3 regions of the Enterobacter sp. HK169 genome follow, and region 1 is predicted to be linked to each of the others. Evidence: predicted binding sites of a transcription regulator. Region 1 holds the regulator's gene; each other region holds the start of a gene.

Region 1 (3,277 bases):
TATCCCTCTCAGCGAGAGGAAAACGGCCAGGGCCAGCCACAAACCGTGATTACCCAGCCAGGGAAGCGTCAGCAGCGTCAGGCCAAAGCCTGCCGCCGCGACTGCCATACTGTTGCGCATTTCCGCTCCGCGCGTCGCACCAATAAACATGCCGTCCAGCAGATAACACCAGACGCCGACCACCGGTAAGATGACTTGCCAGATGAGATAGTGACTCGCCAGCTCGCGCAGCGCAGGGATAGACGTAAGCAACGCGACGATTTGCTCACCAAGGCAGGCATAAACCAGGCCGAACGCCAGCGCCACCAGCCCAGACTGGCGGCAGGCTGCCCGCCAGACATCCCGCAGCTGCCCGCTTTCGCGCGCCCCGTACGCCTGCCCGGAATGCGCTTCTACCGCATAGGCAAAACCGTCCAGCGCGTAGGCGGTAAAGGTCAGTAGCGTCATCAATACCGCGTTGATCGCGACGATTTCTGGCCCCAGTCGCGCCCCGAAAACCGTCAGTGCGCCGAAGCAGAGCTGAAGCAGCAGCGAGCGCAGCATGATGTCACGATTAAGCGCCAGCAGCCTACGGATATTGCCGCGCCATGCGGTTTTGAGCAGCGCCAGGGAGATGCCGCGCATCGCCAGCACGCGCCAGACCATCCACAGACCAATAATAAAGGTTCCGTATTCGGCAATTGCCGTCGCCAGCGCCGCGCCCCGCACGTTCATATGCAGGCCCATTACCAGCCAGACATCCAGCACAATGTTGAGAAGGTTGCCTACCACCAGCAAAATCACCGGTGCACGGGCGTACTGCACGCCCAGTAGCCACCCCAGCAGAACCAGGTTTGCCAGCGAGGCGGGCGCGCTGAGCCAGCGAATTTCAAGGAAACGGCGCGCCTGAGCCAGTACCGCCTCGCTGCCGCCGACAACATGGAGCGCAAGGTCGATCAGGGGCGTACGTAATAAAACGATTAACACTCCCGCGCCAAGCGCAAGGATCAGCGGCTGGACCAGCGCGCGCGCCAGACGCAGCGGATCTTTTGCACCATAAGCCTGTGCCGTGAGCCCGGTGGTGCTCATGCGCAAAAAGAGCAGCAGCATAAACAGGAAGCTGGTTGCCGTCGCGCCAATCGCCACGCCGCCAAGATAAACAGGCGAATCAAGATGACCAATAACGGCAGTATCGACCAGCCCCAGCAAGGGCACGGTGATATTAGAGAAAATCATCGGCAGAGCGAGACGCCACAATGCCTTATCTGATTCCGTCAGCAGTGACATGAAAAATACCGGGAGTGGAGAATGAAGCAGGCTACAGCGGCGCCATAGCCTGTCAGGAAGAGATTACAGCCATTCACCGTTGCGAATGACCCCAACCGCCAGTCCTTCGATAGAGAAGTTGTGTTCGCGGAGATCGACCACAATCGGGGAGAACTCATTGTTTTCAGGCAGCAGCTGAACGGTGTTACCCTGTTTTTTCAGACGCTTGACGGTAACTTCATCATCAATGCGCGCGACAACTACCTGGCCGTTACGCACATCCTGCGTTTTGTGCACCGCAAGCAGATCGCCATCAAGAATACCGATGTCTTTCATCGACATACCGCTAACGCGCAGCAGGAAATCTGCGCTCGGTTTGAACATGCCAGGATCGACCTGGTAGTGGCCTTCAATATGCTGCTGTGCCAGTAAAGGCTCACCGGCGGCAACACGGCCTATCAGCGGAATGCCCGTCTCTTCTTCCACCAGCAGGCGGATACCGCGTGACGCGCCTGAAACAATCTCAATCACGCCTTTACGCGCCAGCGCTTTCAGGTGTTCTTCGGCAGCATTCGGAGAACGGAAGCCCAGACGCTGCGCGATTTCCGCACGCGTGGGTGGCATACCCGTCTGGCCGATATGATCCCGGATGAGATCAAACACCTCTTGCTGCCTGGTCGTTAACGCTTTCATTCCGCCCCCTGGGTGTATATACAGTTATGCTGTGAGTATATACAGTCAAAGGCGATTTTGGAACCAAAAACTGCACAAAAAACCAGGGACTTAATTATTCCTCGAGGCTCATCGGAAATGTGACCAAAGCAGCGTGACCCAGGTGATAACGGCAGTGATAATCGCCAGCAACACGGCAGCAGAGCCCATGTCTTTTGCGCGGCCAGAAAGCTCGTGGAAATCTGAACCAATGCGATCAACAACGGCTTCAATAGCGCTATTAAGAATTTCCACTATCATCACCAGAAGCACGGAACCGATAAGAAGTACGCGGGTAATAGCATCAACATCAAGGAAACAGGCGATGATCACCGCGATGATAGCGGCGACGCCCTCCTGGCGAAAGGCGGCTTCGTTGATCCACGCGGCACGGAAACCTTTCCATGAATAGCCGGCGGCTTTGATGATACGCGTTAACCCAGTGGTATTATTGGCCATTAAAAGAACCTTTTATGAAAAAAAGCGTCAGTAACAGGAACTGTAGCGCGTTTCGCTACAGCCTGAAGTATGACGGGTAACAACAGAAATTTTGCGCGCTTTCTGTTATCCTTGCGCCGCAATTGCATTATTAACCAGAGGCTTTACATCGTTTATGTCCGGCTGGCCACGAATTTACTACAAATTACTTAATTTACCATTAAGCATCCTGGTAAAAAGCAAGTCTATCCCAGCAGAACCCGCGCTGGAATTGGGGCTCGATACGTCGCGTCCTATTATGTACGTTTTGCCTTATAACTCGAAGGCAGACTTACTGACGCTGCGCGCCCAGTGTCTGGCGCATGACTTACCGGACCCGCTTGAACCGCTTGAAGTTGACGGTACGCTGCTGCCGCGCTACGTGTTCATTCACGGTGGACCGCGCGTGTTTACCTACTACACGCCAAAAGAAGAGTCCATCAAGCTGTTCCACGACTATCTTGACCTGCACCGCAGCAACCCCGATCTGGATGTGCAGATGGTGCCGGTGTCGGTGATGTTTGGTCGTCGTCCGGGCCGTGAAAAAGGTGAAGAGAACCCGCCGCTGCGCATGCTTAACGGCATCCAGAAGTTCTTCGCGGTCTCCTGGCTGGGACGCGACAGCTTTGTGCGTTTCTCCCCTTCCGTTTCGCTGCGTCGTATGGCGGACGAGCACGGTACCGACAAGATCATCGCGCAAAAACTGGCGCGCGTGGCGCGTATGCACTTCGCCCGCCAGCGCCTCGCTGCCGTAGGGCCGCGTCTCCCGGCGCGTCAGGATCTGTTCAACAAGCTTTTGGCCTCCAAAGCGATTGCCCGCGCCGTTGAAGACGAAGCGCGCAGC
Region 2 (3,277 bases), 1.7 Mb from region 1:
CGGCCGCTCAGCTCATCGCTCAGGGGTTTGAAAAACAGTTTGAGGAGATTGGCGCCGCGGATGAAAAAGAGGCGCTTACCCGCCTTGCCGATATCCGTAAAAATAACGAGATCGATCGCCATAACTTCCTGGCCGGAGCGGGCCAAATGCCGTGGATTGGCGTGCTGACGGCTGCGGCAACCTGGTTGGTGCAAAAGAAATAACGCAACCATCTTCTACTTCGCCACCGGCAAATCGGCGTACCGCGTCGTATAGGCCGGTGACAGCATCTCACGCTTCATCGCCCACGATTTCTCAATACCCTGCCCGGCAAACCATATCTTCCCTTTGCCGGAATGATTCAGGCTGTCGATCGTTTCCATCAGCGCCGCGCTGTTGGCGCGCAGGCGATTATCGTCAAACAAATTAAGCTGGGCGACGCCGCTGCTGAAAAAGTCCGCCAGCATGACCCCGGCTTTCATATAGCGATATCCGTCGAGCCATATACGCCCCAGCGCCTCCGTGGCGGCGCGGATGATATCCCGCGAGTCATTGGTGGGCGTCATCAGGGTGACGGAAGCCTGATTGCCGTAATAAATTTCGTTATCCGCGTGCGGGCTGGTGCGCACAAATACGCTGATAAAACGGCAGTATTGATGCTCGCCGCGCAGTTTTTCCGCAGCGCGTTCCGCGTAGGCGCAAATGGCCTGGTGCATCTCTTCATATTGGGTAATACGGTGTCCAAACGAACGGCTACAGATGATTTGCTGCTTGGTGGGGGTGAACTCCTCCAGATCAAGACAGGGCTCACCGCGCAGCTCGCGGGCCGTACGTTCCAGTACCACGTTGAAATGTTTGCGGATGACCCAGGATGACGCTTCCGCCAGCTCCAGCGCCGTGGTGATCCCCATAGCGTTGAGCTTTTTCGTGATGCGCCGCCCTACCCCCCACACCTCCTCTACCGGAACCTTTTCCAGCAGCTTACGCTGCCGCTCTCGGCCTGAGAGATCGACCACGCCGCCCGTGCTGGCCCAGCGTTTCGCCGCATAGTTGGCCAGCTTTGCCAGCGTTTTGGTCGGGGCAATACCGACGCCAACGGTTAGGCCCGTATTTTTAAAGACCTCTGTGCGCATCTGGTGACCGAACGCTTCCAGTGACAGGCAGTGGCTGACCCCTGAAACGTTCACGAACGCCTCATCGATGGAGTAAATCTCTATTTCCGGGGCGAGATCGGTCAGCGTCTGCATGACCCGACTGCTAAGATCGGCATACAGCGCATAGTTCGAGCTAAAGACGTAAACTTTTGACGGATATAGCTTTTCTTTGAATTTAAAATACGGCTCACCCATTTTTATGCCGAACTGCTTTGCCTCCCGCGACAGCGAAATAATGCAGCCGTCGTTATTGGACACCACCACGATGGGTTTCCCCTGCAGATCGGGGCGGAAGACCCGCTCGCAGGAGGCGTAAAAGCTATTCACATCAACCAGCGCGAACATGTTTATGCGTTTTGAGCGTGTGGGTGACGACGCCGAAGATCTGCAGCTCCTCTTCGGACTGAAAGGTAATCGGCTGATAGCGGGCATTATGCGGCAGAAGTCTCAGAACCGGACGGGTCTGTAGCTCTTTCACCGTAAACTCACCGGCGACCGACGCCACGACGATATCACCGTGTTCGGCATTTAACGAACGATCGACCACCAGCAGATCGCCATCGCCGATCCCCGCCCCAATCATGGAGTCTCCGCTCACCTTGATAAAATAGGTCGCACTGGGGTGTCTGACTGCCAGCCGGTTAAGATCGAGACGATCCTCCACATAATCCTGCGCCGGGCTGGGGAAACCACAGGCAACGCGTTCTAAAAACAAAGGTAATTCAATGTCTTGTTTTGGGTGATAAGAAAAGAGAGTGTCCATAATGCCTTTCTCGCCAGATACTGTATATAAATACAGTATTACGGATTATGGACAAGGATCAAGGTCATTTCCAAAGGCGAACCCAAACGCGTTGAAGTTTGAGCGGTTTTAATTTAGCAACGTTGCCCGCCGTTAACAGGCCTGATAGCACAAGTCATATAAAAGTCATCTGGTTTATGACTTATAAAAAATAACATCACTATGAAATAACTACACATTGACTTTTAAGTCAGATAAAAGCATATTTTACCGAACGAATTAACAAGACTTACTGGAGAATATTTTCCATGCCCGCCCGTGACTATCCAGACAAGCGTGTTGCACGCGGTCTGGCAAAGGAGGCCGATCTCAGGATGTTGAGCGCCCGCATCGATCCCGATCTGATGGAGTACATCAGAACCACCGCCTTTGAGACGCGTAAGAGCAAGCAGGAGATTGTGGCGGAAGCGTTAGCGCTTCACAGGCAGAAAAGTCAGACAGGAGCCTAAGCGCGCAAAGCCGGAAGCACCCTCCAGGCTTTGCGCGTGTCACTTTTAATCCCTCAGCGAATTCAGCGTTTCCAGTGCTTCAGGCGGCAAACGCAGCTCCCCCGCCGCGAGGTTTTGCCGCAGATGCGCTACGGAAGAGGTGCCTGGGATCAGCAGAATATTCGGGGAACGCTGCAGCAGCCATGCCAGCGCAACCTGCATTGGCGTTGCGCCCAGTGAATCCGCGACGGCCTTCAGCCCGGAAGATTGCAGTGGCGTAAAGCCTCCCAATGGGAAGAACGGCACATACGCGATCCCCTGCTGCGCCAGCAGATCCACCAGCGCGTCGTCACCCCGGTTCACAATGTTGTACATGTTCTGCACGCACACCACCGGAACCATTTTCTGGGCTTCCGCAACCTGGGTGGCCGTGACGTTGCTCAGGCCAATATGACGCACCAGCCCCTGCTGCTGTAATTCGGCCAGGGTGGAGAGCGGTTCAGCAATTGACCCTTCCGCCGGCCCGTGTGCGCTAAACATGATCCGCAGATTCACCACGTCCAGCACGTCCAGCTGCAGATTACGCAGGTTGTCATGCACCGCCTGGGTCAGTTCCTGCGCGGAAAAGGCCGGCAGCCAGGCACCTTTGTCGTTGCGACGGGCGCCAATCTTGGTGACAAGCGTCAGATCGTCCCGGTAAGGGTGAAGCGCCTCGCGGATCAGCTGGTTAGTGACATGGGGACCATAAAAATCACTGGTATCAATGTGGTTCACCCCCGCCGCCACCGCTTCGCGCAGCACGTCCAGCGCGGCCTGCTTATCCTTCGGTGGACCAAAGACGCCCGGCCCGGCGAGCTGCATCGCACCGTAGCCCAGTCGTTTTACCGTCCGCGTCCCGAGCGCGTACGTCCCGC
Region 3 (3,277 bases), 1.5 Mb from region 1:
ACTTTACCAACGTAGTTGGTTTGAATCGCGGTAAGACGCGCCGTTTCAGCGGTACCCTGAACCAGACCTTCTGCGGTCAGGCCAAACAGGTTGGTGACCAGCACACCCACCAGCGCGGCAATCAGCGTGGTGAACAGCAGCGTACCAATGGTCAGGAAGCTGATTTTTCCCAGCTGAGTGGCGTTATGCAGGCGGGCAACGGCGCTCAGAATAGAGGCGAACACCAGCGGCATAACGATCATCTGCAGCAGCTGAACATAGCCGTTACCGACGATGTTGAACCACTGAATAGAATCTTTCAGAACTGGATTATCGGAGCCATAAATTGCCTGTAATGCCAGACCAAATACGACACCCATGGCCAGACCAACCAGCACTTTTTTCGCCAGGCTCCACTGTTTGTGGCGCGCCTGCGCGAGAAGCAATAGCAATACAACGAACACAACGACGTTCGCGATGAGTGGAAAATTCATCCCCGTTCTCCTGATTTATTATTGGGTCGGTTTTTACCGATCCTGTTGGCGGAAGGTTAGCAGAAGTGTGATGTAGCGCTTATATCCAAATGGAATGGGTTATGACAAATAGGATAATTTTGTTGGTTTACTGTTCAATCTGGTGATGAATAAAGCGATTGAACTGAAATTGCAGCGAATTAATCATCTGGGATGACCAGCGAACTGCACTGTTTTCGGGCAAGGTTTGCGGCATCCAGACGGCGTAAGCAAATAGCGCCATGCACAATACGCGCTCAAGCTGGTTCCCTTTCTGCGGGGCGAGGATCGGAAAACGGAAGCGCCAGCGGCAGGGCCAAAGCAGCGGCACGCCCGCAGGCGTCAGCATATCGGCGAGAATATGGCTTAAATAGCCCAGCACCATCCCCTGGATGGCATCGGCGGGGACTATCCAGCTTTCGGGCACCTTCAAATAGAAAAGCGTCAGCAGGCCAAACACGGCCAGCAAGCTGTGCGTAAACCCCCGATGGCCGAACGCGCGGGCGATGGGTTTCGACACCCACTTCAGGCGTTGTCCGAGGAAGGACTTGGGGTGGTCAATGTCGGGCAGCAGACAGGTCAATACGGCGGAAGGGACAATATGCCACCAGTCCCCCTGTGCCAGCACGGGGGTGAGTTCAGCGTTTTTGGCAAATACTGCGCACGCAATAGAAAAAAGCAGGTGGCCTTCCGCCGTCATGATAAAACCCACAAAACTGTCAATTCATACAGTATAGGGTTTTTATACAGTAGGCGGAAGAGGTGACGGTGTAACTGTTTGTCACAAACCGGAGAAGGGCGTTAACCGCCCTGCAGATGATGCGCCGTGAGTTCTGCCAGCGAGTTAAGCTTCACGTCGGCGAGGGCAAACCGGGGGTCGTGACGGCCTTCTTCAGCGGGCACCACAATGGAGCGCATCCGTGCAGCCTTCGACGCCACCATACCGTTAACGGAATCTTCCAGCGCAACGCAGTTGAGGGGATCCAGGCCCAGCTTTACGGCGCAGTCCAGATAGACCTGCGGGTGCGGCTTGCTGTAAGGCAATTTTTCAGCGGACGCCAGCGCGTCGAAACTGTCGCGCAGTTCAAACATCGTGAGCACTTTTTCCAGCATATGCAGCGGTGAGGCCGAGGCCAGGCCAACCTTCAGCCCCTGGGCTTTACACAGCGCGACGGCCTCACGTACGCCGGGCAGCAGCGGCCGGTTCTCTTCCACCAGAGAAATGGCGCGGCTGATAATGCGTGCGGTCACCTCATCGCGATTGGGACCTACCCACGGCTGTTGGGCAAACCACAGGTCAACCACCATATCGATGCGCAGGCCCAGCGTATCGGGAAGTTCATTACGGCGGCTGATATCCACGCCCAGGCTGGCCATCACATCCAGTTCGGCGCGATCCCACAGCGGTTCGGAATCGATCAGTAATCCATCCATGTCAAAAATTGCGGCAAGAATTTGGCGCGGTGTCGACATCACAACGTCTCCTTATCCAGGGTGTTCGACAGACGATACGTGCTAAGCACACTCTGCAATTTAGCATATTGCTTTTAAAGAGCGGGCGAAATTGATGACCAGCAGGTAGACTTAGGCACAAATAACGCGTCTTTATGAAGAGGAACTGATGACGTATCAACAAGCTGGACGCATTGCGGTCTTAAAACGTATTGCTGGCTGGGTGATTTTTATTCCTGCCGTCATTTCTACGCTGATTTCTGTACTCAAATTTATGTACGACCACAGCGAAAAACAGCCGGGTATCAATGCGGTAATGCTTGATTTCGCTCATGTCATGATTGAGATGATGCGTTTTAATACGCCATTTTTGAATGTCTTCTGGTTTAACTCACCCACCCCGGATTTTCATCAACAGCTGAATATCGGCTTTTGGGTGATATATGCCCTGATCTTTGTCGCGCTGGCATTACAGGCCTCTGGCGCGAGAATGAGTCGCCAGACGCGCTTTTTACGCGAAGGCGTTGAGGATCAGTTGATTCTGGAGCAGGCCAAAGGCCCGGAAGGAATGAGTCGGGAGCAGATTGAATCCCGCATTGTTGTGCCGCGTCACACCATTTTCCTGCAAATTTTCCCGCTCTATATCCTTCCCGTGATTATCATTGTGGCGGGATACTTCTTCTTCTCACTGCTCGGTTTTCTGTAAGCGATAAGGGTGGCGGCAAGGCCACCCGTTATCTTCTCAGGCGGCAAGCATACGCTCGAGTGCCCGCTGCGCGTTAACAAGGTGTTCTCCGCCAAAAAGAATGGCCCGGTTCATCAGCGTATAAAGCTGATACACCGGCTGGCGGTCGAGGAAACCGGGCGGGAGAGGGGAAACAGACTGGTATCCGTCGTATATTTGCGGCGGCTGCTCAGGATGAAGCGGCAGCATGGCAAGATCGCACTCTCTGTCACCCCAGTAGCAGGCCGGGTCAAAGATGTACGGGCCGTTGGGACCCAGCGCGCAGTTATTGGACCACAAATCGCCGTGAAGCAGAGACGCCTGAGGCTGGTGGGATGCCAGACGCTGTTGAACATGCTCGACGATGGCGTCAATATTGCCAAATTCCAGCCCTTTCTCGGCGGCCAGCTCAAGCTGCCAGCCAATGCGCTGCTCGGCAAAAAATGTCGACCAGCGACGCTGCCAGGCATTGGGCTGTGGCGTGGTGGAGAGATCGTTGTCAAAGTCGAGACCAAACTGCGGCTGGTCGCTCCATTGATGCAGGCGCGCTAACTGTTGGCCAAGGATGAACGCATTATGGGCATCCAGCGGGCGGGCGGGGAGATATTCC

Evidence for each region. Region 1 encodes LexA, which represses DNA repair genes until DNA is damaged. Its sites were predicted from a motif close to TNCTGTATGTACATACAGNA; they were not measured.
Region 2: a site for LexA is predicted at 1,915-1,934, ahead of umuD (translesion error-prone DNA polymerase V autoproteolytic subunit). Genes of this name have one in related genera too.
Region 3: a site for LexA is predicted at 1,206-1,225, ahead of EnteroDNA1_RS01185 (metal-dependent hydrolase). Genes of this name have one in related genera too.

What each region holds. Positions count from the first base shown of each region.
Region 1 covers NZ_CP017087.1:3,260,888-3,264,164, reverse strand. The annotation lists gene dinF (MATE family efflux transporter DinF) at 1-1,266, opposite strand, end outside; gene lexA (transcriptional repressor LexA) at 1,330-1,938, opposite strand; gene EnteroDNA1_RS15455 (diacylglycerol kinase) at 2,047-2,415, opposite strand; gene plsB (glycerol-3-phosphate 1-O-acyltransferase PlsB) at 2,570-3,277, shown strand, end outside.
Region 2 covers NZ_CP017087.1:376,676-379,952, reverse strand. The annotation lists gene EnteroDNA1_RS01950 (hypothetical protein) at 1-203, shown strand, start outside; gene umuC (translesion error-prone DNA polymerase V subunit UmuC) at 216-1,478, opposite strand; gene umuD (translesion error-prone DNA polymerase V autoproteolytic subunit) at 1,462-1,896, opposite strand; gene EnteroDNA1_RS01935 (hypothetical protein) at 2,184-2,384, shown strand; gene EnteroDNA1_RS01930 (aldo/keto reductase family oxidoreductase) at 2,430-3,277, opposite strand, start outside.
Region 3 covers NZ_CP017087.1:226,830-230,106, forward strand. The annotation lists gene tcyP (cystine/sulfocysteine:cation symporter) at 1-473, opposite strand, end outside; gene EnteroDNA1_RS01185 (metal-dependent hydrolase) at 601-1,191, opposite strand; gene hxpB (hexitol phosphatase HxpB) at 1,293-1,964, opposite strand; gene EnteroDNA1_RS01195 (YniB family protein) at 2,113-2,649, shown strand; gene EnteroDNA1_RS01200 (fructosamine kinase family protein) at 2,686-3,277, opposite strand, start outside.